Regions from separate parts of the Bacillus sp. JJ1521 genome, predicted to be linked through region 3. Evidence: riboswitches for the same ligand, from Rfam matches in the RefSeq annotation. Region 3 holds a riboswitch; each other region holds the start of a gene.
What was found. Region 3 has a riboswitch for S-adenosylmethionine ahead of V7147_RS23475 (Fur-regulated basic protein FbpA). Riboswitches for the same ligand answer to the same signal wherever they lie in the genome.

Region 1 (5,123 bases), on a different contig from region 3:
TCGCCAAACTGGCGAGCTTTTTCTATCTTATTTTGCAGCTTCTGCTTTAAGTGTTTCTGCTTTGTCTGTACGCTCCCATGGTAAATCTAGATCGTTTCTACCAAAATGACCATATGCAGCAGTTTGCTTATAAATTGGACGACGAAGATCCAACATATTAATAATTCCAGCTGGACGCAAATCAAAATGGTTTCGAACCAATTCAACAAGGACATCCTCAGATACTGTTCCAGTACCAAAAGTGTCAACAGAAATAGAAACTGGCTGCGCTACACCGATTGCATATGCAAGCTGTACTTCACATCTATCAGCCAATCCAGCAGCAACGATATTTTTTGCAACATAACGTGCAGCATATGCAGCAGAGCGGTCAACCTTAGTTGGATCCTTACCTGAGAATGCGCCACCGCCATGGCGTGCATAACCACCATACGTATCAACAATAATTTTACGGCCAGTTAAGCCAGCATCTCCTTGTGGTCCTCCAATTACGAAACGGCCAGTTGGATTAATAAAGTATTTCGTATTTTCATCAATTAGTTCACTTGGAACAACTGGATTGATGACATGTTCTTTCAGATTTCGTTGGATTTGTTCTAATGAGATTTCATGATGGTGCTGAGTCGAAATAACAATTGTATCAATACGAACAGGATTATTATTCTCATCATATTCAACGGTCACTTGCGTTTTTCCATCTGGACGCAAGTATGGAAGAATCTCATCTTTACGAACTTTTGTTAATCGGCGTGCAAGCTTATGAGCTAATGAAATCGGTAGAGGCATTAACTCTTTTGTTTCATTACAAGCATACCCGAACATTAAGCCTTGGTCCCCTGCACCAATTGCTTCGATTTGCTCGTCTGTCATTTGACCTTCACGAGCTTCTAACGCTTGGTCAACCCCCATCGCAATATCCGGAGATTGCTCATCGATTGATGTTAATACTGCACATGTTTCGTAGTCAAATCCGTATTTTGCACGAGTGTAACCAATTCCTTTAATCGTTTCACGGACAATCTTTGGGATATCTACATATGTAGATGTTGTAATTTCTCCCGCAACAAGTACAAGACCTGTTGTAACAGAAGTTTCACACGCTACGCGTGCATTTGCATCATTTGCTAAGATGGCATCTAAAATAGAATCTGAAATCTGGTCACAGATTTTATCTGGATGTCCTTCCGTAACAGACTCAGAAGTAAATAAACGGCGTCTTGTTGTCACAAACGCTTCCTCCTTTTTCGATTCAGAATTCAATTCACTTCAAATTCTGACATTCATTGATACGGTACTCATTCCCTTAGTATTGTTACCTTCACGATTTTCTATCCTATACTGATTAGTTATCTGTGGTGAACACATTTAAACGCTTAAGTAACATTATTAAAACCATGAATAGTTCCCATTAAAGAAATAAAAAAAACCTTCCTCTACTTTTTTGAGGAAAGGTTTTGTCATTTATCTCGCCTTTCACTCTTATCGATCAAGGTCATGCCTTGCTCAGGTTAGCACCTTATCACTTTTTATCAAACGGAAGACCTACCTATGTATAGGTTTCACAATCGCACATTTGATATGTAAAAAAAAGTAATGGTTGCCGGGTTTCATTGGGCCTGTCCCTCCGCCAGCTCGGGATAAGAGAGTATCCGTTCAAGGAATTATCATAACGCAGTCATCCATTTCGTGTCAACCAAAATTCGAAAAAAATGGATAAGGAAGTGTGTCATACTTTATTTCACAAAATAAACAAATTTCTATAAAGAATGGATTATAAAGGACCATTTTAGAAACTGTACGCACTTTTTAAAGATAGTTACGTAAAATACGTTAAATAGTATAGACTATTTTTATCAATGTGTTATACTAATTGTAAATTTTAGATTATTAAGAAATGAAAAATATAAAAAAGATAAAGGATGGTTTTACATGAATTCAGTTGAAGTTTCAAATGAGCAGCTATTAGAATTAGTGAATGGAAAAAATGCACTTCATAACCTATCTGTTCCTATTTTAGTTGAAAAAGTACTAGCTAGACAAGAGGGAATCCTTACTTCGACTGGGGCTGTACGTGCAACAACCGGGAAATACACAGGAAGATCACCAGAGGATAAATATATCGTTGAAGAAGCTTCTACTAAAGATAGGATTGATTGGGGTAAGGTAAACAAGCCAATTTCTGAAGCAGTTTTTGAAAACCTTTACGTAAAGGTGCTATCATACTTAAAAGAAAAAGATGAAATTTTTGTGTTTAATGGGTATGCAGGTGCTGATAAAAAAGTACGTATGCCAATCCAAGTGATAAACGAATATGCGTGGCATAATCTATTTTCACAACAAATGTTTGTTCGACCAACTGGCGATGATTTAAAAACACATCAACCTGAATTTACCGTAATTAGTGCACCAAATTTCAAAGCAGATCCTGAGGTAGACGGTACAAACTCGGAAACTTTCATTATTATTTCCTTTGAAAAACGAACTGTTTTAATCGGAGGAACTGAATATGCCGGTGAAATTAAAAAATCAATTTTCTCTGTGATGAACTATGTATTGCCTGAGCAAAATATTCTTTCCATGCACTGCTCCTCTAATGTCGGGCAAGAAGGAGATGTTGCGCTTTTCTTCGGTCTATCTGGAACAGGAAAAACAACTCTTTCTGCTGACCCAAAACGTCGTCTAATTGGGGATGACGAGCACGGTTGGGCTAGCTCAGGTGTGTTTAATATTGAGGGTGGCTGCTATGCGAAAACCATCAATCTATCACGTGAGAAGGAACCACAAATTTTTGATGCGATTCGCTTTGGTTCAGTTTTAGAAAATGTAATTGTTGATGAAGAATCAAGAATTGCAGATTATGATGACAATTCATTAACTGAAAATACAAGAGCCGCTTATCAAATTGATAATATTGATAATATTATTGTGCCTAGCATCGCTGGTCACCCAAATACAATCGTATTCCTTACAGCAGATGCTTTCGGTGTGCTCCCTCCTATTAGTAAACTAACAAAAGAACAAGCAATGTACCATTTCTTAAGTGGCTACACAAGTAAGCTTGCAGGAACAGAGCGTGGAGTTACATCACCAGAAGCAACATTCTCAACTTGCTTTGGCTCGCCTTTCCTTCCACTTGCTGCAACAGAGTATGCTGAAATGCTAGGAAGAAAAATTGACGAGCATAATGTTCAAGTATTTTTAGTTAATACAGGTTGGACTGGCGGAGAGTATGGTGTAGGAAGCCGCATGAAACTGTCTTACACAAGAGCAATGGTTCAAGCAGCTTTAGAAGGTGAACTAACTCATGCAGAAACAGTGAAAAATGATATTTTCGGCTTAGAAATTCCAATTCACATTCCAGGTGTTCCTGACGATGTGCTGCAACCTGCAAAAACATGGGCAGATCAAAGTACGTACTATGTAAAAGCAAAAGAATTGGCTGTAAAATTTAAAGAAAACTTTAAAAAGTTCTCCAATGTTCCAGATGAAATTGAATTATTGGGCGGACCAAGAATCTAATTTTAATCTTATAGGAAAAACTCGAGGAATCATCCCTCGAGTTTTTTTGTTTCCCTTGTCTTCATCCATTCCGTTAGCCGTCTCACTGTTTCCCGGTTGTCATATGGTGGAAAATAATGAGTGTATTGAGGAAAATACCAGCTTTCTAGCTCTTTTCCAAGTTCTCTTACTCTTTTTTCAAGTCGATAAGCGTGTTCGACAGATACATTTTCATCTTTTTCACCATGAATTATAAGTAGTGGAGCTTCCAGTTTTTCAATTTCATATAATGGAGTTCTCCACTTATAACGTTCCGGATATTTAGTTGGAGTTCCTCCGATGACCCGCTTCAACATCCTCCTCATATCATTTCGCTCCACATACGTTAAGCTTAAATCACTTACACCTGCCCATGAGACGACCGAACAAACTTGAGGTTGATGAATGGCGGTAAGGAGAGCCATCACCCCTCCCCGCGAGAAACCAAAGACATGAATGCGATTTGGATTCACTTTTTCATGATCTTCCAACACTTTTACCGCAGAGAAAGCATCATATCTATCTTGTCCTCCGAAATCCTCATTCCCCTCTCCCCCTTGATTGCCTCGATAAAAAGGTGCCATTACTACAAAGCCCTCCGAGGCAAATTGAACGATTCGACCAATTCGAACCTTACCTACATTTTTAATTCCACCGCGCAAATATAAAAAACCGTCGTATACTCCTTCTTCCTTTGGTTCAGCAAGATAGCCTTTTATTTTCAATCCTTTGCTCAAATATGTAATTAAATAAAGATCAATTTTAGAACTAGGTGACGGAAATCTCTGCTTTTCAATAATTGTGCCATCCACCATTTTCCCCATCCTCTCTACAACATTATTTTCGAAAACTTTATATAAACCCTTCTTTTAAAAAGAAAAAATAGGCATTCACACATTTTTGTAACGTTTCATAATCTATCTTAGAAATGACAAATGCAGACAGATCAACTGTCAAGGAGGAATGATTATATGCGTCGTTTATTTGCTAGCATTTTTGCATTATTGCTTATTATTCCATTAGCAGCTTGTAATAATGACCAAGTTCAAAAAATCAGAATTGCCGAGGTAACACGTTCTGTGTTTTACGCACCTCAGTATGTGGCCATTACAGAAGGATTTTTTGAAGAAGAGGGCTTAGAGATTGAATTAACAACCGTACCAGGTGGAGATAAAACAATGACCGCGTTAATCTCTGGTGGTGCCGATGTGGCCTTGGTTGGTTCTGAAACATCCATTTATGTGGAAGCACAAGGCTCAACCGACCCTGTTATTAACTTCGCAGCTCTTACCCAAACGGACGGTACGTTTTTAGTCGCTAGAGAAAATATTGAAAACTTTAGCTGGGACCAAATTAAAGATAGTACATTCCTTGGCCAACGTAAAGGTGGAATGCCTCAAATGGTTGGGGAATTTGTATTAAAGAAGCATGCTATTGACCCACAATTCGATTTAAATCTCATTCAAAACATTGATTTCGCAAATATTTCAAGTGCTTTTGCTTCTGGTACAGGTGAGTTCGTCCAATTATTTGAACCTACTGCTAGTTTATTTGAAAAAGAAGGTCGTGGCTATATTGTCGCTTCT
Region 2 (5,123 bases), on a different contig from region 3:
GACTGTCAGAATCAATTTGGCCGACTCTAACCACCCGTTCTCTTATTTCATTCCGGATGAGCCGAAGAATCTGAAGAACTGGGCCGACGGGAAGTGGGCAACTGTTGACGGGAAGTACCGTGTGCATGTCGGTGGCTCATCGGCAGACACCCCGCTCGAAAAGGAAATAATGTTGAAGTTCAAACTTAGATAGGACAATAAAAAGGGCAAGGGGAGTTCCTATTGGAGACCACTGCCCTTCTAGTTTGGAGAATTTTTTTACATAAAAAGGAAGTCAATTCCTCAGAATTGACTTCCTCATCCGTTAAAATTTATTAATAGAATCTCTTAAATCCTTCAAAATGTTTTTTCCAATAAGCGTCATTTACATTCGAAATCACTACGCCGTTATCAGAAGCATGGATGAATTCATTGTTTCCAAGATAAATCCCCATATGAGAAATGCCAGCTTTATAAGTTCCTTGAAAGAATACTAAGTCTCCTACATTAGGTGTATTTACATAATAGGAGCGCATATGGTAGCCTTCGCTAGAATAACGATGGGTATTTAATCCAGCTTGCTTATAGGCAAAGTAAATGAACCCACTACAGTCAAATCCATTAGGTGTAGACCCACCCCATGCGTAGCCTGCTCCCAATTGGTTTTTTGCTACCGTAATCAACTGATCAACATTATAGCTTATATCTGTTGGTGGGGTTTCAACTTTAGGAGTTTCTACTTTAGCGCCATCACCAATATTTAGCTTTTGGCCAATATAGATCATATCTGATTTCAAATTGTTCCATTGTCTAAGGTTTGCAACTGTAACTTTATAATCTATTGCAATTCTTGATAAGGTGTCACCGGATTTAACTATATAAACAGTAGCGGATAGAACCTTTTCTTCTTGAGGTTTTTCTGTTTTTTCGGTAGTAGTGTTATTTGGTTTCTCGGTTGTTGTCGTTTTACTCACAACAAACACATTTCCTGGGTAGATAAGAGTAGAATTTAAGTTATTCCACGCCATTAATTCATTAAGTGAAATCTTATGTTTCGTTGCAATACCACTAAGTGTATCACCAGACTTTACAGTGTATGTAGTTGCTGCTGATGTATTAGGTTTTTGGACTTCTTTTTCAGTTGAAATTTGAGTGTTGCTGCTTGTTGAATTGTTTGTGGAATTTAATTCTGTCTTAAGGACTTGATTCGGGAAAATAATATCGCTTGTTAAATTGTTTAAGGACTTCAATTGTGTAACAGAAATATTATGCGTTTGCGCAATCTTCCACAGTGAATCTCCACTCTGAACTTTGTACGTGCTTGCTGCCTCAGCTTCCTCCGCTGCAAAAAAAGCCGAAGCGATGAGTGCAGACGTAGTCACGGACATATATAGTTTCTTTTTACCCAACTTTTGTACCTCCTCGCAAATCTATTTATCTAAAAAACATTATACTATAGGATTGTCTAGATTTGTAGATTAATGTGGAAATGGAGGAATAGTTATCCATTATTTTAAGCAGGCATCACTCGAAATTGCTAAATTTTGTCGACTCTAAAAATTCCTTTCAAAATGAGTAGAAGTAGTACTTTACTACTAAAAAGTTATTAATATTTAAAAAGTATTGACTTTAGATTTTGCTTAATTTATATTACTAATTATAAATCATGAGTGGTTTCGTCGCTAAGCTATACACGTTAGCGGGATCATCATGACATAGAAAAATAATTGTTGACATCATTTGGGTACTTTGTTATTTTTAAAATATTGGATTTCAGAAAATTAAAAATGAATATGAATTTCTTATCAAGAGAGGTGGAGGGACTGGCCCTTTGATACCTCGGCAACAGACTTATTGTACTGTGCCAAATCCAGCAAGCGACAGCTTGAAAGATAAGAAGAGCACAAGAAATGATTCTTTTAACCTCTTCTTATTTGTAGAAGAGGTTTTATTTTTGTAAAAATACTTAGTAAATGTATCGAAAAACTATAGTTTAAGCTATCAATATCTAAAGCTGACCGGAACACCGGAGGCCTTAATTTCATTTCAATATGAGATTAGGGCCTTTTTGATTTCCCTTAATAGAGTAGTATTTTCAAGATATACAATGCGGACTTTACAATCCACCACATCCCGATATGGTAGTCAATCTAATTGCCTCAAGTGCAATAGAAAACTATAGAAAAAAATAATTTGTTCTTCAATAGGAGGAGATTTTAATGGAAAAGAAACAAATGCATTTAGGAGCTTTTTTCACAACTTATTTAGGTCATCATCTAGCAGCGTGGCGTTATCCAGAAACAAAAACGGAGGAAGTGGTTCAGTTAAACTTGTATAAAGAAATTGCAGAGTTATCAGAGAAAGGTAAGTTCGATATGCTCTTTATCGCGGATGTGCTTGCCCATAGCGAGGAAGATCTCGAGTATACGCCACAAATCAGATTGGAAGCTCCAACAGTCATGGCAACACTTGCAGCCTTAACAAAGAAAATTGGCTTGGTGTCTACATTATCTACCACTTATCATCATCCCTATAATGTGGCAAGAAAGTTTTCAACTCTAGATCATTTAAGTGGAGGCCGCGCAGCTTGGAATATTGTCACCTCTGCACATGATAATGAAGCACAAAATTACGGAGAAATGAAACATTTGGATCATTCAAAGAGGTATGAAGTATGTGAGGAATTTGTTCAAGTTACAAAGGAACTCTGGGATAGCTGGGAGGATGATGCATTATTATTTGATCGTGAAAAAGGGAGGTTTTTAGATGGAAATAAGGTCCATCCAATCCATTTTAATGGACAGTATTACAAAATACGGGGTCCTTTAAATATTCCCCGATCACCTCAAGGAAATCCAGTACTTCTATCCGCTGGTGCTTCCCCAAGAGGAAAAGATTTTGCAGCCAAAGTAGCTAATGTATTTTTCACAATCGCCTCTCCTACTTTAGAGGAAGGTAAAGTTTTATATCAAGAAATGAAGAATAAAGTGCGTAGTTATGGAAGGGATCCAAAAAAGTTTAAAATCATGCCTGGTGTTGTACCATTTGTCGGAAAAAACCAAAAAGAAGCAGAAGAAAAATATGAACATTTTCAAGAGTTAATACTACCGGAATTAGGGATTGGAATGCTATCAAGATATCTTGGTATAGATTTAATTCATTATTCTCCTGATTCTTTCCTGCCAGATCTCCCAAGCATAGAACAATATAACGGAGAAAAAGGTAGATTTAAAATCTTAAGGGATCTGTCGAAAAAAGAAAATTTAACAATTCGACAATTAGCAAGCCTATTTGCTAGAGGGCAAGGTCACTTATTTGTAGTAGGCTCGGGTGACCACGTTGCAGATAAATTAAGTGAATGGTTTCTTAACGAAGCTTGCGATGGTTTTAATGTAAAAATCCCATACTTCCCTGGAGGAATAACAGATTTTGTGGATCATGTAACGCCTGAATTACAAAACCGTGGTCTTTTCCGAACAGACTATGAAGGTGAAACGCTTAGGGATCACCTTGGATTGGATTATCCAAACGTTAAAGTAAGAGAAAATGTCTAACATAAAATTTTAGGAGAGTAAGAGAATAACTGGATTTTCTTACTCTGAAAAATATTGAATGGGGAGGATAAAAATGAACAAAAAGCTATTATCACTATGTATGGTATTTATACTTATCCTAATTACTGGTTGTACAACTTCGGCAACGTCAGGTAAAGAAGATGAAAAAACGATAAGAATCGGGGTAACAGGAGGTCCACCAGACGAAATTACTAAAATAGTAAAAGAAGAAGCTATAAAAGAAGGAATCAATCTTGAAGTGATAGAATTTAACGATTTTATTACACCAAACCGTTCTCTTGTTAATGGGGAATTAGACTTAAACATGTTCCAAACTAAACAATTTTTAGGACAATTTATAAAAGATCGTAACGCTCCTTTGGTAGCAATAGGTACAACTTACAATAGTACCATTGGAATTTACTCAAAAAAATATAAGAGCATTGATGAAATTCCAGAAGGTGCCACATTAGGGATAATAAATGATCCTGTAAACACATCGCGATCACTGTTTCTCTATGAGGAAGCTGGATTAATTACAGTAAAGACCAACGTCAAGCAACCAACATTAAGGGACATTGAAAGCAATCCAAAAAACTTTACATTTAAAGAAATAGAGGGGCCTTTAATGCTAAGAACCCTAAATAGTATTGATGCTGGTATCGTAGCTAGCACACATGCTTTTGATCAAGGCTTAGACCCAAAGAATGAAGCGATCTATTTAGAGACTGGAATTAAGTTTCCCATGGTAGTAGCAACAAAGGAAAATAATAAAGACAATCCAGAGTATAAAAAAATAACAGAATTGTATCATTCTGATGCAGTGAAACAATTTATTGAAGAACGATACAAGGATGTCATTTTCGTAACAAATGATCCTTTTCAACTTGATTAAGGAGGGCATCTAAATGATTGAGTTAAAAAATATAAACAAGATCTATAAAATAGGTAAAACAGATGTTGAAGCATTAAGAAATGTAAATATTCGTGTGGAAAAAGGAGAAATCTTTGGAGTGATAGGCTTTAGCGGAGCGGGAAAAAGTACGTTACTCCGTATGGTCAATCTTCTTGAAAAACCTACAAGCGGTGAAGTAAAAATTAATGGTAAAAATCTTCTAACGTTGAATGAAAAGGAGTTGCGATACACAAGAAAAAAAATCGGTATTATTTTTCAACAGTTTAATCTACTTTCTTCATATAATGTGTTCGATAATGTTGCCGAAATTCTTCGTATGAATCGAGTGTCGAAGAAAGAAATCCAACGAAAAGTGGGAGAATTGCTTACACTTGTCGGATTAGCGGATAAGGCAACGCAATACCCATCTCAATTATCAGGCGGACAAAAACAACGTGTAGGTATTGCCCGTGCTTTAGCAATGGAACCTGAAATCTTATTATGTGATGAAGCAACTTCTGCTTTGGATCCGCAAACGACAGATTCGATTCTGGAATTACTTTTAGATATTAATAAAAAGCTAGGTTTAACCATTGTTCTTATTACTCATGAAATGGAAGTCATCAAAAAAACATGTGATCATGTGGCTGTTATGGAAAAAGGGGAAGTGATTGAACAAGGAACTGTTCTTGACA
Region 3 (5,123 bases):
GAACATATTTAAGGTTGTAACTAATGGGGTGATAATAAGAACTAGTGTAATACTTAAGAAGTTGAAGTAATGAGCGGTAGGAATGATTAATAGTAATATGCCCTGAAAGATTTGCGAGTACAGTAAAAGAGATCGAATTGGAATTCGGTCGATTAATGGTCCAGAAAAAAATTGAACGCACCTTGGAAGAATTGTAAGAAAACCCGCTAAACCAGTATAAAAGGTTGATCCTCCTAAATCATAAACAAGCCACATTGCTGCTACCGTATAAAAACTATCGCCAATATTCGTAATAACTCTTCCAATAAACATAAAAAGAAAGTTTCTTTGCATGAATATTCTCATCGTTGATCCCCTTCTGCTTATTTATTTTCCCCAGACGGTTTAGTGGAAACAATCTTTACCCCTATGCTAAATTCTTTACTGTCCATCCCTTCATGATTAACAGATGTCTTTTCGACCCATTTTTCAAGAAAAATTTTAAATTCATTGGTGAGTTCCGTTTGTTGTTCTTCTGTAAGTTTTAAGCGAAGACTTAGAGTAGTCGCATTACTTGACTGAAAATCGTCTCGTAAAGCTGGGTCAATCGTTTCTTTACTATCTGAATTAAACCATTTTGCTTTTGACTTGTAGTATTTCTCCATAACGCCACCAAATTGCTTTTCCTCCACAAGGTCAATTAACCCACCTTCATACAATTTTCTTATATGATAATGGACATTTCCTGGAGAGTGTCCAAGCAAATCAGCTACTTGCTTAGATGTTTTTGGTTCCTCCGTTAATACTCGAATAATTTGAACGCGAAGGGCATTGCCTAATAATTTTGATTGTTCCACTGATACTTCTAAAGGTTCATTCACCGTTTTTACTCCTTTCCGTATAGAACTAATTATTTAGATTGTCATTCTAAAAAAATAGATTGTTAATCTGTAGTTTTAGATTACCATAATATTCCACAATTACAAGTGTTATTTCTTGAGAAACAGAGAAATTATGTAATATGGGTGCTTTTATAGACATTAAGAATAATCAACAATTTCTTAGGAAAAATATGAGCAGGTAATTATCATTAAATGGAGGTAAGTAAAATGCTGAGGGATTCAAAAGTAGATGCAAAAGGTCATATAAAAAGTAGTCAGAAAAATTCTAATAAGCAGGTAAAAAACACTGCAGGATCACCCGAAAAAGAGAAAAATGAAAAATAAGTTTTGAAGAGCTTCTTGGGACAATGCATCTGTCCGCCTGTCATCGAAAAAACTGCTGAAAAGGATCCTAAGTTCTCTTTTCAACAGTTTTCTTTTTCATTCATGCCATTGACAATATCCTCTAATGTTACATTTGCAAGGATTTTCTCCATTGCAAATTGGGCTTGGGCAAAAAGAGGTTCAATAGCGTTTTGAATATTTCTTCCGACAGTACATTCGGGATTTGGGTTGTCGTGGACGCTAAATAGCTCGCCTTCTCGTACCACATCAACTGCCTTATAAATATCTAACATTGTAATTTCTGAAGGTCTTTTTGTTAATTTTGCACCAGCTACACCTGGGTGCACCTCAATTAAATTTGCTTTTTTAAGCATACCCATAATCTTTCGAATCACTACCGGGTTCGTATTTACACTGGATGCTAAAAAACCAGAAGAACATTCACCCTCTTTAGTTATGTTAATGAGGGAAAGTATATGAATTCCAACAGAAAATCGACTACTGATGGACATCGTTCGTCACCCTACTTTCGATCCTATCACAAATATATTTTTATTATAACTTAAAAATCAATGTGTTGACACAAAGAATACATGTAACTATAATGATTACATGTAATCAATTAAATTACAAGTTGAACTATATAGGAGGACTATAGAATGAAAATTGGAATAATTGGCGCAAGTGGTAAAGCTGGAAGTTTTATTTTAAAAGAGGCTGTAGAAAGAGGTCATGATGTAACCGCAATCGTAAGGGACGCCTCTAAATTACAAAATGAACAAGTTTCTGTAGTAGAGAAAAATATTTTAGAATTAAATTCAACAGATGTTGAAAACTTCGATGTCGTGGTTAATGCTTTTGGTGCGCCACTTGGAGAAGAACAACCACATGTTGATGCGGGTCATGCGTTAATTGAAGCTGCTAAAGGCACAAATACAAGAGTCATTGTTGTTGGTGGTGCAGGAAGCCTTTATGTTGATGAAGCAAAAAGTGTTCAAGTTATTGACACTCCTGATTTCCCTGACATCTTCAAACCAACAGCAAAAGGTCAAGCACGAAACCTGCAAGAATTACAAGAAACAGCTAATATCAGTTGGACCTTTATGAGTCCATCAGCTATATTCGATCCAGAAGGCACAAGAACTGGTGCTTACCAAGCAGGTAAAGACAACTTGCTTATAAATTCAAAAGGCGAAAGCTATATCAGTTACGCTGATTTCGCCATTGCCTTAGTAGATGAAATCGAAAACCCAAAACACATAAACGAAAGATTCACAGTAGTCGGGGAAGCTAACTAAAATTTGGTCAGAGGGGCAGGTTCAAAGTCCTAGCTAGTGACAATGAACCTGCCTCCTTTTTTAATATTAAAAAATAGAGGTAAATAAAAAATGCATTTTAAAAAGAATTTTGTATGGTTATCTACTATTCTATTAATTATAATAGCGATCGCACTTATTGGATTTAAACCTTGGGAAGCAAAAAATGAGAAGCAATTAAATTATACTGGTGAGATGGAGCCTAGACTTGGCTATGTTGAATTACAGGTTTCTGATTTGGAGCAATCATTAAGCTTTTATCAAGAGATTATTGGTTTAAGATTGTTAGAAAAGAACGGTAGTAGTGCTAAATTAACGGCTGATGGAACAACCCCTATTCTAACATTAATTGAAGAAAGTTCTTTTGTGGAACGGCCATTTGGAACAACAGGATTATTTCATTTTGCAATATTAGTACCAAACAGAGAAGAATTGGCTTTAGTGTTAAATCACTTAATTGATTCCGAATACCCGCTTCAAGGCGTTTCCGACCATCAGTATAGCGAGGCTATTTACCTTGCTGATCCCGATTTTAACGGAATCGAAATTTATGTCGATCGAGATCCGGACCTTTGGATTGAAGACGATGCTGGCGGATATGTTGGTGGAACTTATGAGCTTGATGTTAAAGGTTTACTTTCTGAAATGAACGGTAAAGATTGGTCTGGCTTGTCCAATGACACGAGATTAGGACATATGCACTTACAAGTATCAAACATTGAGAAATCCGAGGAATTCTATGTGGATGCCTTAGGTTTTAATGTTGTCTCCAAGGATGCACAAAAGTTATTCGTCTCGAAGGATGATTACCACCATCACATCGGAATGAATACTTGGGCGGGTGAAGGACTGCCTAAGCCCCCTGAAAATGCTCTTGGTCTGCGATTTTATACTACACATTTTACAAGTGAAGAATACAATCAAGCAAAATTACAACTAAAGAATTTAGGATTTTCATATACCGAAGAAAATGATGTCATTACAACTGAGGACCCCTCCGGAAATCAAATAAAGATTATTTTGTGGGAGTAAGAGACAAGTTCATCGACTCAATAGGGAAATGGAACCCGTCCCTCTACCCTTTTATAAATTTCTTTGAACAAAGTTTAATTTCAAGTAGACATATCGGAATAATAAGGTTAAACTAAATGTAAATATAAAAACTTATCAAGAGAGGTGGAGGGACTGGCCCTGTGAAACCTCAGCAGCAGATTCGTTGAATACTGTGCTAAATCCAGCAAGCTTATATGCTTGAAAGATAAGCGAGGTCGTCATTTAAATCATAAAAAACCTCTTCTTATCTTGTAATGGTGTTCATTGGATTGCCAATTTCGAAAGGAGAGGTTTTATTATGGGTTTATTAAGAGATGATGTTGAAAATAGAAGAAATGAGCTTATTCGAAAGCTAATTGCAATAAATCATTTTAAAAAAGACGGGAAACAACTTTTTGAGCTATCCCTATCTGAATTGGAACATGAATATTTTAAAATCCAATCTAAAAGTCACCCACATACCGGTTTCGGATCCATTAGATGGAAAAACTTTTAAATCAATTATGCTAGTCCTAATTATATGGTTAATTCTTGGTACTGGGTAAAGTAACCAAAATATGATAATATTAAGTTCCTTGGCAGGGGCAAAAAAAAGGGAGTTGGTGTTTTTTACACTAGCCCCCTTTTGTTATTAATAAAAATTTGCTCATTTTATCCAATGATTTGGTCTTTTTAAGTAGTGTGGTATTCTTGTATGAACGTTTCCTTTAGTTGAATTTAGTTGAGATTGTGTTAGAAAAATAGCCTCTGTTAAGTTCGCGTTACTAAGGTCAGCATCTCTGAGGTCAGCACCAATAAAATCTGCTGTTCTTAAATCTGCATGACTTAAATTGGCTGCAATCATTAATGTTCCTCGAAAACTAGCCCCTTGTAAATCTGCCCCTTTTAGATTTTCCCCTACGTAATCTTGACCTTTCTTTATCCTTTTACTTCCTTTAGTAAAATCCTTCCGATACATTTCGCTCGCTTTTAGTAATAAACTATTAACCTTACCCCTATGTGCAATTATGTCTAATTTTAATATATCTTCAGGCTTTTTCTGTGTTAATTTTAACGTTTCTTTATACATGTCCTGCAAACTTATATGAAATGATTGTGTCTCCTGCAGGCTAAGTGCTTGATTGAGATACCAAAGCATTTCATGAAGTTGTTGAACAACCGGAAATACCTCAAACATTTCGTTGGCACGCTCTGAATTATTTCTCCAATCAACGCCATTATAGATCGACTGTGATACATGTTGTCCTGCGCCAAAGCACTCATAGGATACACATCCACGAAAACCTTTATCCCTTAATTGATTATGTATCTTACAACGAAAATCTGAACATAAGTTTCGACACGGCTCTCCACCGTCTTTATTAATTGGAAAATCTGCTGATTTGGCATAAGGTAAGGCTACACAACATAACCCGAAACAATTTTTACAATCTGATTTTAAATAATCAATCATACTTATGACACTTCCACATTCTCATAGATTTATTTTAATTATAAATGAAATTTTATCGGAGGGACATGAAAAAAGGAGTAGGTGTTTTTAAACTGA

Region 1: linked by a shared signal. The riboswitch ahead of metK (methionine adenosyltransferase) and the one ahead of V7147_RS23475 (Fur-regulated basic protein FbpA) in region 3 are both predicted to bind S-adenosylmethionine.
Region 2: linked by a shared signal. The riboswitch ahead of V7147_RS07025 (LLM class flavin-dependent oxidoreductase) and the one ahead of V7147_RS23475 (Fur-regulated basic protein FbpA) in region 3 are both predicted to bind S-adenosylmethionine.

Annotation. Positions count from the first base shown of each region.
Region 1 is NZ_JBALOX010000142.1:13,078-18,200, forward strand. It holds gene metK (methionine adenosyltransferase) at 28-1,227, opposite strand; SAM riboswitch class I at 1,477-1,644, opposite strand; gene pckA (phosphoenolpyruvate carboxykinase (ATP)) at 1,930-3,519, shown strand; gene V7147_RS18335 (alpha/beta hydrolase family protein) at 3,549-4,349, opposite strand; gene V7147_RS18340 (ABC transporter substrate-binding protein) at 4,509-5,123, shown strand, end outside.
Region 2 is NZ_JBALOX010000039.1:3,658-8,780, forward strand. It holds partial or broken gene V7147_RS07015 (fibronectin type III-like domain-contianing protein) at 1-193, shown strand, start outside; gene V7147_RS07020 (C40 family peptidase) at 315-1,388, opposite strand; SAM riboswitch class I at 1,779-1,878, shown strand; gene V7147_RS07025 (LLM class flavin-dependent oxidoreductase) at 2,199-3,533, shown strand; gene V7147_RS07030 (MetQ/NlpA family ABC transporter substrate-binding protein) at 3,607-4,428, shown strand; gene V7147_RS07035 (methionine ABC transporter ATP-binding protein) at 4,442-5,123, shown strand, end outside.
Region 3 is NZ_JBALOX010000241.1:139-5,261, reverse strand. It holds gene V7147_RS23500 (MFS transporter) at 1-345, opposite strand, end outside; gene V7147_RS23495 (winged helix-turn-helix domain-containing protein) at 363-860, opposite strand; gene V7147_RS23490 (Rrf2 family transcriptional regulator) at 1,286-1,717, opposite strand; gene V7147_RS23485 (NAD(P)-dependent oxidoreductase) at 1,865-2,503, shown strand; gene V7147_RS23480 (VOC family protein) at 2,594-3,553, shown strand; SAM riboswitch class I at 3,683-3,786, shown strand; gene V7147_RS23475 (Fur-regulated basic protein FbpA) at 3,873-4,070, shown strand; gene V7147_RS23470 (pentapeptide repeat-containing protein) at 4,221-5,027, opposite strand.